2 regions of the Lacticaseibacillus paracasei subsp. paracasei genome follow, and region 2 is predicted to be linked to the other one. Evidence: predicted binding sites of a transcription regulator. Region 2 holds the regulator's gene; the other holds the start of a gene.
The links. Region 2 encodes NrdR, which represses ribonucleotide reductase genes. Its sites were predicted from a motif close to ACACNATATATNGTGT; they were not measured.
Positions count from the first base shown of each region.

Region 1 (6,416 bases), 630 kb from region 2:
GGCATGCCGTTGATCCTTAAAGGCTTGGGTCAAGACTTTGCTGGCGCTCCAGCAACTTTTGGCAGTCGCTTCTTCGCCAAGGCCAAGTCCGAACACACCAATAACTTTGTTAAGGCCTTGCAACGGCTAGGCTTCATCATCGTTGGTCAAAGTAATGTACCGGAATTTGGTTTTAAAAACATCACAGATGCAGAACTTTATGGTCCCGCCCGCAACCCGTGGAACCACGACTATTCGCCAGGTGGCTCTTCCGGTGGCGCAGCAGCGGTTGTGGCTTCAGGTATTAGTCCGCTGGCAACCGGTTCTGATGGTGGCGGTTCGATTCGCATTCCCGCTTCTTTTTCCGGCTTGATCGGTTTGAAGCCAACCCGTGGCCGCGTGCCAACCGGACCTGGTGAGTGGCGTGGCTGGCAAGGAGCATCCATCAACTTCGCCTTGACGAAAACCATGGCCGATACAGCGGCGCTACTTCGTGGGCTTGCCACAACCCAGCTAGCTGCTCCCTTCATCGCGCCCCCATTACGCTTAGATCTTGTTGGCGATGCACGACCACTGAAGATTGCTTACACCACAACATCGCCTGTTGGCACCCCTGTCAGTGACACCGCTGTTAAAGCCGTCGAAACCGCGGCGGATGCGTTGCGAGCAGCAGGACACCAAGTCGTTGCGGCTGCCCCTGATGTTGACGGTACTGCTTTAATGAAGGCGTACTACATGATGAACGGCGGCGAAACTGCGGCCATGTTTCAGGCATTTGCCGCCCAAACTGGCAAGCAGGCCACCGCCGCCGACATGGAGTTGATAACTTGGGTGATCTATCAGGCCGGCTTGCACACCTCTGCAGCAGACTACAGTCTCTCACTTGGTGCTTGGGATCGCGCAGCAGAAGCATACAGCCATTTTCATGAGAGCTACGACTTGCTGCTGAGTCCAACAACAGCCAAAACAGCGCCCCGCATCGATGCCGTTTTACAATCGCCGGCCATCGTTGCTAAAATGCAACACGCCGCTGAGCTGGCACCGCAGGAACAACAAGAGCTGATTTGGGATCTTTTTGAACCCAGTCTTGAATATTCGCCATTCACGCAACAAGCCAATCTAACCGGTGCGCCCGCAATCAGCTTGCCGACCGCCATCTCACCTGAAGGCTTACCACTGGGCATCCAATTCACCGCCGCCAAAGGCCGCGAAGATCAGCTCCTGCGCATCGGCTACTGGTTTGAACAACAAGGCTTGTTGAAAATGTTACCTGCATCGCTAAAGGAGAAGATCTAATGGGCTCACTTGCTGAATGGTACCAACGCATTCCCACGCCTGATGATTTAACCCGAGTCGAATCACTTTTTGCTAACATTCAGGCGCAATTCCCGCAAATCGACAAAGCCGGTTACGACCATAGCCAAATCATTCGCTTCCCATGGCACAAGCCACTAGACGAGCAGTTGATCCACGACCTCATCGCCTACACGATTGACCAAAAGAAAGATGCGACTACTTTCTGGCAGCGATAGACGTGGCATTTTTCGGAAAACAAAAAGCCTTGAATCCGATAGTATCTAACGTTTGCTATCCTCGAATCAAGGCTTTTTATTTTGCACCTCACTTGCTTTTTACCTCATCCACTCCGGCCCTATAGTTCACGTACCGCGCCAGTGCGAACAGATAGTCGGACAAGCGATTGCTGTATTGTAAGATCACGGAATCAAGCGGTTGACTCTCAGCATCCAACTGATCCAATGATCGCTCGGCGCGGCGGGCTACTGCTCGGCCATATTGTAAGGCTGCCGCCAGCGGATGGCCGCCAGGTAGCACAAAGGCCGTGATTTTCGGAACCGCCGCCATCATGTTATCAATCGCTAATTCCAATCCCTGTACGTGATCTACGGTAATCGTCTGATGCTGCGGCACCGCAACATCTGCCAATAATTCGTACAACTCGCGCTGCCGAGCTTCGAGGTCCTCAGCCAACCAATCAAAGTCTGGCGTGGCTTTAGCCTGCGAGGCAACATAGCCCAGCCATGAATCAAGCTCGTCTAAATCACCTAATGCGACAATCTGGGGAGAAAACTTTGGCACCTTTTTCCCGTTAATCTGTTTAGTGGCACCATGGTCACCGACTTTTGTGTAAAGTTTCAAAATGTGCGCCTCCTCGATCAAAACGTTGCAAGCCCTGCCGTAAAATGGCGAGTACGATCGGGTAAAAAACTAGATTACCGATGGCATGATACGTGTCAAACGGTAACCCACTCACATAGTACGCCCAAAAGCCGAGACCATTCAAACTGCCAATCACCGCCATGCCTAAACTGACAATGAAGCCGTATAGATACCCTAGCAAGCCGGCAAGACCGATTTGCAGCCAAATTCGGCGACGAATAACTGGCAAAATGGTTACCATAACAATCACAATCACCATGCAGCACGCATACGCAACAATCTGCGGGAGTGTCCAGAGTCCGAAACCGAGAAATAAATTGGACACGATCAAGGTGCTCATGGTCAAACTGAAGCCCCAGCGAAAGCCGAGCAACAGCGTGACAATCATTAAAATATCAGTGACAGGCTGCACATTCGGAATAGGGACTTTAACAATCCGCAAAACCGTACATAAAGCGGTCAATAGACCAAGCAAAGCCACCGCCCGAACAGGCGATGGCTTTGTTGCTGATGGCTGCGGCTTCATTTGGTGACACTCAGGTCAAACACCACTTTATCGTGATTCTTGACCGGTTGTTCTGTCGCTCCTTTTTGGGCCATCTTGCCATTAATCGTGTAGAGCCAGTATGTCTTTTTGGCAACATTCTGCTTTTTGCCAGCAATTTCGGTAATAAAACCTTTAGAAGCCTTCACTGTCCAGCCTTTTTTCAAGCCAGTCATGACAACCGACTTTTTAGGCTGATCAATCGTTTTCTTGGCAAAAGCCTTGCCATTTTGTTTCAACTGATAAGTCACTACAATCTGGTTAGACTTGCTGCTGCTTTTGGCCGCATTTCCAGAACTGCTGCACCCAGCCAGCACAAACATCGCAACGAAAAAGACCACTAATGAACGTAAAACTTTTTTCAAAATAAACTCCTCCACACTTTTTTATTTAATTGGGCAAGCGCCACCGGCACAATCGGTTTGATCAACGAGCTCAAGGTCCTTTTGATCATGATCCGCGTTTTGAACCGCAAAGACAGCTGCAACGGAACCATGAATTGCGGCACACTTTTGCTTGTAAGTTTTGACATCAATGGGTTCCTTAGGTGCCTGTTTGAAACCAGCACCTACGTAGGGCAACATCGACGTCGACTTAATGACATGGCGATACTGGGAAAGCAAACCAGCAATTTGATCGGCTTCTTTTGGTTGGAAGGTGACCGTGCAACTGACCGCGTTGTCAGACCAGTACGTCTGCAAAAATGCTTGCGTGGCAATCTGTTCAGCAATTGACACCGTTCCGGCTGAGGCAAAGGCAGGATCATCAGCGTGGGCGGCGCGAATTGGGAATTCAACCACCATCGTGCCTTTCGTGTAAACATCTGGTTCAATGTGATAACCGCATGCCTGCAGAGCTGGTAACAATGGGTCGTTGCCTTGGAACCGAATGCGCTGAATCAGATAACCAGCATAATGGAAATGCATCCCTTCTGAAACGCCAGCAAGTTTCGCCACAGTCCCTGAAGGTTTAACCGTTGTATGTTTTCGCGACGGTTCGCAGCCCAAAGCATCTGAGTAAGCCTGATCGGCATCGACCACAGTGTGATACAAACCATCAACGGCTTGTTTAATTTCCGGATCGTAAATCGGTTTCTGGACCATTTTGCCAGTTTGCGGATCAACGACTGACTCAAACCCGCTCACAACCCGCCGGCCAAAGTCATTCAGGAACCAGTCTTGAATACCAGACATGGAAACACCGATACGCCGATTCTTCTTGATGATATCACGCGAAACCTGCCAGTCATAATGACTAAAGGTCACCCGCTTGGCGAATCGTGCTGCCAATGTGAAGGCCTGTTTCAGCTTCCATCCTTGCTCAACTGCAACAACTGGAAAGACTTCAAACAGATTGCAAGGTTCTCCATTGGCCAAGGAAATTTCACCGCAAGGGTTGGTACCCTCAACATCAGGATCATTTTCCGCATTTTCGCCATCAGCAATCCGACCAAACCGCCGTGACAGTTCAAGATTCACAATCCCGGGTTCGCCATTTTTGGCAATGGCGTGGGCAATCGGCGAGTAAGCATCGAATTGTGTATTGATCGCAACACTATTGTTCGACGCCCAACGATGATGATAAAGCTGCTTTTGATCCTGCTTCATCGTGATAAAATCGTCATCGTCTGCTGAGCCGAGTGACATTTCAGCGGAGCGCCGAACATTGCCAGCAACGACTGTTTTACCGATCAAATTACCAATATCAGTCGCATCCACCGCCGTCAAGTGTTGGCCAACGCGAGCATTGAGCAACTTGTTGATATCCAATAACATCTCAATCAATGGCATCGGTCCAGAGGCAGTACCGCCAAAACCGTGAATTCGTGCACCCTTTGGCCGAATGTTGGTGATATCTAAAACCAGTTTTGTCTGACCGCTTGGATTAGTCGCGGCAAAATGATGGTCGATCACTTTCGCGTTGGCCAACACCCAACCTTCTCGCGTATCTGGCAAGGCACAATGATCAGCCTGTTCACCGGCATGTGCTTTTTCCCACTCGTCACGGTCAACCGCACCCATTTTCAAAGAATCAGCATAACTCGCGCTATTGCGGCCAATCACAACCGTCAACTCAAGCTTGGTCGCAACAGGTGGCAGCTTTGCAATATTATCCTTTGTCACCGAAAACCCAACGCCGCCGCCCTTCATCAGTTCATCAAACATAAAGGAGTATGGCATCGACACAGCCGGCTGCGAGACGGGATAATCTTCAGGCACAATGTGTGATTGGCCATAAGGTTGCGGGCGAATGGCGATGAACCAGCAATTGTTCAAGGCATCGCCATTGCGCTTTTGATAATCTGTTCCGGAAATCCATAAATTACGGCCTGAAGGTGTGCCCGCCAAACCATAAATCAGTTTAAAAAGATTCCGTGCTTCTTTTTGCAATGTTTCAACGACCTTGGGATCAGGATTCGCTGTATGTAGGCGCGGATCAAGGTTAATGTTACCTTCAACCACGCGCTTGACGGTTTCGTCCCAGTTTTCAGTGCGTTGAGCATCTGGCAGCCACCGAGCATAAGTACGTTTATAAGTGACCCAGCCAAGTTCACCCCAATGTGGTTTTATTTCTTTTTTAACCTCGGCAATAAAAGCTGGTGCCAAGGTGATTGGTTTCGTCATAACTTGCATATCCGTACCTCCCGTATACAAGATATGGTATATCCTCATGGATCTTATATCAAGATATAGATTTAACAATAACAACTAGTTAGATGACGGTAACTGGTGGCCGCCAGTGCGTTCGCCTTTTCCAAAAATCCTGAGCAAATTAAAAAATCGTCAGAGCAAAAACGTCTCCGACGATTCCTATGTGTTCAAGTTAGAAAACCGGACCAACATATGGTCGAACCAGCACATGTGCTAAATCTAGTGTCTTGAGCTCGGCAATTTCTTGAACGAAACAAGTGATCGAGCCAGCTAACATCAGGTTCATTGGCATCTTGCCAACTTGAACGGCGACGATCGGCATATGATGCGCATAGGCGTACCCGATTTCAAAAGCCGTGCCAGGATCAGGTGTATCGCCAACATAATCTAGAATAGCCACCATGGTTGTCGCCTGATGCAAGCCTTGAATGTCTTCACCAAAGACCTGACGCTGCCAGCCTGGTGAGTTTTCTTCCAATTTAGCTTTATTAGTATCATCGCGGGGTGAGAAAACACCGGTCACCGACTTGTTGACCTGCAATGCTGCCAAGACTTGATCAAGTCGCTTTGTTTGAGCCGCATCAAAGAATGGTGCGGCGACATAGATTTGTGCCATTTAGTTTCCTCCCACTTTTGTGACGTGACCAGCAGCACTAAAAATCACGCTGCCGCTGCCATAAATATTCAACAATGTCGTGATCGACAAGCCGATTTTCATGCAACAGGCTGTGTGCAGCCCGCGGGCCGCGGATCACGACCTCGGTATAATCTTTGATGCGGTCTTTGACCAAATAGCGAATTGCAAAACTGCTATTGATCGCCACTTCACCATCATGGCGGCCGCCAATTAGTAAATCACCAGCGATATTCAGCCACCGCAGATTTGCCGGTAAATTACCAATTGTCTTTTGAAACTGTTGATAAATCGGTGCAGCATGTTCCGGCCCGGTGCGGGTCAACCGCCAATTTAAGATTGGTGATCGTTGCGCCACCTCTAAATCATTCATCGGCGCAGCAATCGTGACTAGATTGGCGACAGGCACTGTCGGCTTGCTCAAAAGATA
Region 1 is NZ_AP012541.1:2,335,222-2,341,637, forward strand. Features, by position in the region: gene LBPC_RS11425 (amidase) at 1-1,275, shown strand, start outside; gene LBPC_RS11430 (hypothetical protein) at 1,275-1,511, shown strand; gene LBPC_RS11435 (cob(I)yrinic acid a,c-diamide adenosyltransferase) at 1,600-2,136, opposite strand; gene LBPC_RS11440 (ECF transporter S component) at 2,111-2,683, opposite strand; gene LBPC_RS11445 (DUF4430 domain-containing protein) at 2,680-3,066, opposite strand; gene nrdJ (ribonucleoside-triphosphate reductase, adenosylcobalamin-dependent) at 3,088-5,334, opposite strand; gene LBPC_RS11455 (nucleoside 2-deoxyribosyltransferase) at 5,525-5,968, opposite strand; gene LBPC_RS11460 (alpha/beta fold hydrolase) at 6,006-6,416, opposite strand, start outside.
Region 1: nrdJ (ribonucleoside-triphosphate reductase, adenosylcobalamin-dependent) is a predicted target of NrdR. The motif match lies at 5,350-5,365, and genes of this name have one in related genera.

Region 2 (6,416 bases):
TATGCAGGAGGCGTTTAAACATGGCGTCGACATTCACGCCAACACTGCGATGAAGATTTTTGGCCTGAGTTCGCCAGATCAAGTCACACCTGATATGCGGCGGCAAGCCAAGGCAACTAACTTCGGCATTGTGTATGGCATTAGTGACTATGGTCTATCCCAAAACATTGGCATTTCCCGTAAACAGGCAAAAGCGTTCATTGATGGTTATTTTGATCAATATCCTAAGGTTCATGATTATATGGATGCGATGGTCAAGAAGGCGCGTGAAGACGGCTATGTCGAAACCCTGTTCCATCGGCGGCGCTATCTGCCACAAATTCACTCACGCAACTTCAATCTGCGTAAGTTTGCCGAGCGGACCGCTATGAATACGCCGATTCAGGGTAGCGCTGCGGATATTATCAAGGTAGCCATGATTCGCATGCAAAAGGCCTTGGATGAGGCCGGTTTGCAAGCTAAAATGCTTCTACAGGTTCACGATGAACTCATCTTCGAGGCACCTGAAGAAGAAATTGCCCAGCTTAGCGAGCTCGTGCCCAAAGTCATGGACTCAGCAGTTCACCTTGATGTGCCATTAAAGGTTGAAAGTCATTATGGACCAACTTGGTTCGACGCTAAATAAGGAGATTTCAATGCCTGAATTACCTGAAGTGGAAACAGTTCGCCGCTCGCTTCTGCCGTTAGTCAAAAATAAAGTCATTACCGCCATCAACACTAACTGGGAGAAAATCCTGATCAATGGGTTGGCGACTTTTCAAAAGGAAATTGTCAGCAGTGAGATCACGACCATTGATCGGCGCGGCAAGTATCTTTTGATGCGCCTCAGCAATGGTGAAACGATCATCAGCCATCTGCGTATGGAAGGGCGTTACTATGTTGTCAAAGATGCAAACACACCTTTTGACAAGCACGATCACGTTACGTTCACTTTTCAGGATGGCAGTCAGTTGCGCTATCGGGATCTGCGAAAGTTCGGGCGGATGCGGCTGATCAAAACCGGGCAGGAGGATCAGGTCACAGCACTTGCTAAACTTGGGCCGGAACCAACCCCAAGCACCTTTGACGAAGCGGACTTTGCCCAGCGTTTGAAACGTCATCATAAACCGATTAAGTCGGTTTTACTCGATCAAACCGTGGTCGCTGGTGTGGGCAATATTTACGCTGATGAGGTACTTTGGTTAAGTCGGCTCAATCCGCTGCAGCCAGCTGATACCTTGAAATCTAAAGAAATCAAAACACTGCATGACGCGATTATCCAAGAATTAAATGCAGCCATTGCGGCAGGTGGCACCAGCGCGCATACGTATGTTGATGCAGAAGGCAATCGCGGTTCTTTTCAAAATGCCTTGCACGTCTATGATCGGGAAGGTACCCCGTGCGATCGCTGCGGCACGACGATTGTCAAAATTAAGGTTGGTCAGCGCGGAACCCATTACTGCCCACACTGTCAGCCATTACATCAAAGGAGGCGGCCAGCGTGACTTATCTCTTGGGGTTAACCGGTGGCATTGCATCGGGGAAATCGACGGTGAGCCGCACTTTCAAAGCCGCTGGGTTTCCGGTGGTGGATGCTGATGTCATTGCCCGCCAGATTGTCGAGCCTGGGCAGCCTGTTCTTGCGCGCATTGCTCAAGCTTTCGGTCCTGAAGTGCTGCGCGCGGATGGCAGCCTAGATCGCGCCAAGCTGGCCGAGATTGTTTTTTCCCAGCCAGGCAGAATGGCAGCCTTGAATCAGATCAATCGGCCTTATTTGCGCGAGGCCATCAGTCAGGCACTTGCACAGGCAAAAGCCGGTGGGGCCGCCATCGTTGTCGGCGACATTCCTTTGTTGTATGAGGCCGATTATGCCGATGACTTTGATGGTGTTGCGGTTGTGAGCGTTGATCCCAATATCCAACTATCGCGTTTAATGGCACGAGACGGGCTCTCACAGGCTGACGCGGAGGCCCGAATTCAATCGCAAATGCCGTTAGCGCAAAAGGCAGCATTGGCAGATTTTGTGATTGATAATAATGGGACTCAAGAGGCAACCATTGCCCAAGCCAATGCCTTGATCCACCGGCTGCAACGGCTATCATAAGCGGCTTACGCGTGCTATAATAAGCTATCAAACTTTGATTAAGAGGGTGGAGTCTTGCAATGTCCCCATTGCCATCATAATAGTTCGCGAGTTGTCGATTCCCGACCAACAGACGGTGGCCGTGCGATTCGCCGCCGTCGCGAATGCGAAAATTGCGGGTTTCGGTTTACAACCTTTGAACGGGTTGAACAAACCCCGCTGTTAGTGATCAAAAAGAATGGTACACGTGAAGAATTTAATCGTGAGAAGATCCTAAAAGGACTTATTCGGGCTGCTGAAAAACGGCCGGTTACCATGGAACAAATGCAAAGTATTGTCGATTCTGTCGAAAATCAGTTGCGTGCGATTGGTGAAAACGAAGTCTCCAGTCAGGCGATCGGTGAGTTTGTCATGTCTAAACTAGCCGATGTCGATGATGTTGCCTATATCCGTTTTGCCAGCGTTTATCGACAGTTTAAAGATATGTCTGTCTTCATGCAGGAACTGCAGGACATGATGAAGAAAGAAAAGACCAAGAAGTAAAGATCATCGCAGCTGAAAATGGTAAACCGGACCTGAGGCAAATGTCTCAGGTCCGTTGTCTGAAAAGAGGTGAAAGTGCATGCAACGTCCTGATACATTTAGTCCACAGGCAGGGTTTGTGTTAACAAAAGCCGGTCATTTGAGTGATTTTGACGAAAAAGTAGCAATTTCACTCTATCAGCCGCTCATCGGGCCGATTGCGATGGCATTGTATCTGAGCCTGTGGCAGGAAGTTAAAGATCGCGCACTAGTGACTGATCGACGTCTGCAATTATGGCTGCTGGATTTGTTAGATATTGATATTGATCAATTATTCAATGCGCGTGTCAAACTGGAGGCGGTCGGGTTATTGCGCACTTATACGCAAGTCGACTCATTAGGGCGTTACTACGCTTATGAGTTGTATGCACCGGTGGCACCTGATGCCTTTTTCAAGGACGATCTTCTCGGGTTGCTCCTATACGACAAAGTTGGGGAAAAAAGATACGATGAGCTGGTTGGCCAATTTAGCCTCAAACCAGTCCGCAGACCTGAATGGCAGGAGATTACAGCCAGTTTTCTCGATGTGTTTCGGTTTGATCATGATTTGAGCAAGGAACCACCAGCAGTGGTGGCAGCTAAATCAGATATGACGCAAAAAGAAGCCACGCGGCCACGGCTTGGCACAGGCGGCGGCTATGATTGGGCATTAGTCAAAGCGATGCTGGCGAATAGTAATATTCAAGCGGGGCAACTCGCAACGCATCAGGAAGCGTTGTATCAAATCGCCGGTTTTTACGGGATTCAACCGCCGGATTTTGCTCGCTTGATTAGTCGCGCCACAGATGTCATGACCGGCAAGATTAATTTGAGTCAATTGCGGCGCTTAGCTGAACAAGGCTACACCCGAGCACAACCACATGCGCAGCCGACGACCACGACGGCGCCGCCAAAAGTGGCATCAGCTGACGAAGCTTTGTTGCAAAAAGCCAAAAGTATGCCACCGCGCCAATTCTTAACCGCCGCCAAGCAGGCAAAAAATGTCCGAATGTACCCGGCTAACAACGAGTTACGTGCCGTTCAGCAGCTGAGTGAGCGGAATGTGTTCGATGCGCCGACGATCAATATTTTGATTGATTATATTTTACGAACCAATGACAGTATTAATCAGGCATTGCTTGATGCAATTGCTAACAGTTGGCTGAAAGCTAATGTGAACAGTCCCGAGGCTGCTTTGAAACAGATAAGTGACTTTGAAAAACAGAAGGCCAGTGGCCAAAAACGGCGTCAAGGTAGCGCCAAAGGTCCGCGGCAGGAGAAGTTGCCAGATTGGGCACAAGAAGGTTACCAGCCTGAAAAGAAAAAGGTGAGCGATGCTGACCGCGAGAAACTAGCAGCCCAATTGGCGAAACTGCGTGAACTCGGTGATAAAGGAGGCGCGAACTGATGGAAGATATGCGGAAACGAATTGCCATGTTGATGGATTCTCGACAGTGGCGGGATCGTTATTTCAAGATGGTCAAAGAAGCCTTGCAGGACCCTGAAGTTCAGGCTTTTCTAAAACAACATACCGGCGAACTCGCCGATGATGCGATTGATCGCGGAACCGCGAAGATCTACGAATTTGTCAGCGAACGAAACAAAATTGCTCGTGGCGAATTACCATTGGCACCGGGTTATAAGCCGACCCTAGTGGCAGCTAACGGTTTGATTGACGTCGCTTATGAACCAACAGATGCCAAAATTGCGGCCGATGAGGAGGCTAAACAGGCTTCCTTAGTCACATCGGTTAACATGCCCAAGGACATTCGTGGGGCAAGCTTAACCAATTACGATCCGACTGATGAGCGGATGGATGCTTTGTTGGCGGCTAATCAATTCGTTCTCGCCGTTGTTGCCGATCCTAAGGCTTTTCATCAAGGACTATATTTGAGTGGTCCATTTGGAGTCGGCAAAACATATTTGCTTGGCGCGATCGCCAATGATCTTGCCGAAAAAGGCGGGATTGCCAGTACCTTGATTCATGTCCCAACATTTGTGGTTGAAATGAAAAATGCCATCGGGAACAACACCGTCTTGCCAAAGATTGATCGCATCAAACGCGCGCAAGTTCTGATTCTTGATGATATCGGTGCTGAAAGCATTAGCCCATGGGTTCGCGACGATGTTCTTGGCATCATTTTGCAGTATCGCATGCAGGAAAAAATGCCGACCTTGTTTAGCTCGAATAAAAGCATGGAAGATTTAACTGCCTCACTTGCCGGCACAGATCGCGGAAATTCAGAGATGCTCAAAGCCAAGCGCATCATGGAACGGATTCATTTTTTAGCTAAAGAAGTGCAGGTCGGCGGTGAAAATCGGCGCAATCCATTGGCAGATTGACGCTCAAAGTAGCGCTATTCAGTTGTAAACCGTTGGCGGATGATGTTATTTCCAGAATTAATTGTAGCCGTGCGGACGGAGCTAGTTCACGCTGTGGCTGAAACGCGCTCTCTGGCGCAGAAATCTGCACATAAGGACCTCAAGCCTAAATGGCCAAAGCCCCGCCATTGAGGCTTGAGGTCCTTATGTTCCGGTTCCTAAACGCGCCAGAGAGCGCTCTTTTTCAGAAAACCTCTTGCACCTGACTGCGCAATGTGTTTCAATGAAGCTATCGAAGACGGAAGCAACAAAGGATCATCCAATAGAGAGCGAGACCATGGCTGAAAGTCTTGCAAGATCTGATCCGAACCACTTCTCGAGATTGCCGCAAGGCCCTGTTACGCAGGTTACGCGTCAATTAAGTGGCCAACAGCCGGTGCTGTTGGCAAACTGGGTGGAACCGCGATCACTGATCGTCCCTGATATCTCTTAAGAGATGTCAGGGATTTTTTGGTTTCTTCGAAAAAACAATAAAGGAGTCTTACTCATGGCATTAGATATTACATTTCCTGATGGTAACGTCAAACAGTTTCCTGATGGCACCACAGTTAAGGCAATCACCGAGGGTATTAGTAATAGCTTGGCAAAGAAGGCTGTCGCTGGCAAGTTAGATGGCGATTTGATCGCTTATGACGAACCGATTGCGCATTCTGGTCAATTGCAAATTATGACCAAGGATGATGCAGAAGGTTTGACCGTTTTGCGGCAAACAGCAGCGTTTGTGCTGGCCGCTGCTTTGAAAGACTTATACCCGGATATTCATTTTGGTCAGGGTCAAGCAACGGAAGACGGTTTTTACTACGATACCGATCGTGCTGACGGTCAGGTGAGTGTTGATGATTTGCCAACCGTTCAAAAGAAAATGGAAGCGATTATCAAGGAAAACGCGGCACTTGAACCAGTTGTGTTGAGTCGCGCCGAAGCTTTCCAAGCCTTCAAAAATGATCCATTCAAGAAGCAGTTGGTTGAAGCTGCTGGCGATCCGATCAAAGGCTATAAGTTAGGCGACTTCGTTGATTTTGAAGAAAAAGTGTTGCTCCCAAGTCTCAAGGACTTGAAGCATCTGAAGCTGCTGTCAGTGGCTGGTGCTTACTGGCAAGGCAAGAGCAGCAACCCGATGCTGCAACGGATCTACGGCACGGCATATTGGAGCGAAAAGGGTCTGGAAGATGATGCCAAACGACGCCAAGAAGCTGCTGAACATGACCATCGGGTGATCGGCCGTGATTTGGATCTATTCTTCGTTGATCCTAAGGTTGGTGCAGGCTTGCCGTACTGGATGCCAAATGGTGCCACGATTCGTCGTGTTATCGAACGCTATATCATTGACAAGGAAATTGCTGATGGGTATGAACACGTCTACACACCTGTTTTAGCTAACTTGGATCTCTATAAGACGTCTGGTCATTGG
Region 2 is NZ_AP012541.1:1,706,330-1,712,745, reverse strand. Features, by position in the region: gene polA (DNA polymerase I) at 1-625, shown strand, start outside; gene mutM (DNA-formamidopyrimidine glycosylase) at 636-1,484, shown strand; gene coaE (dephospho-CoA kinase) at 1,481-2,083, shown strand; gene nrdR (transcriptional regulator NrdR) at 2,138-2,605, shown strand; gene LBPC_RS08405 (replication initiation and membrane attachment family protein) at 2,685-4,031, shown strand; gene dnaI (primosomal protein DnaI) at 4,031-4,966, shown strand; gene thrS (threonine--tRNA ligase) at 5,493-6,416, shown strand, end outside.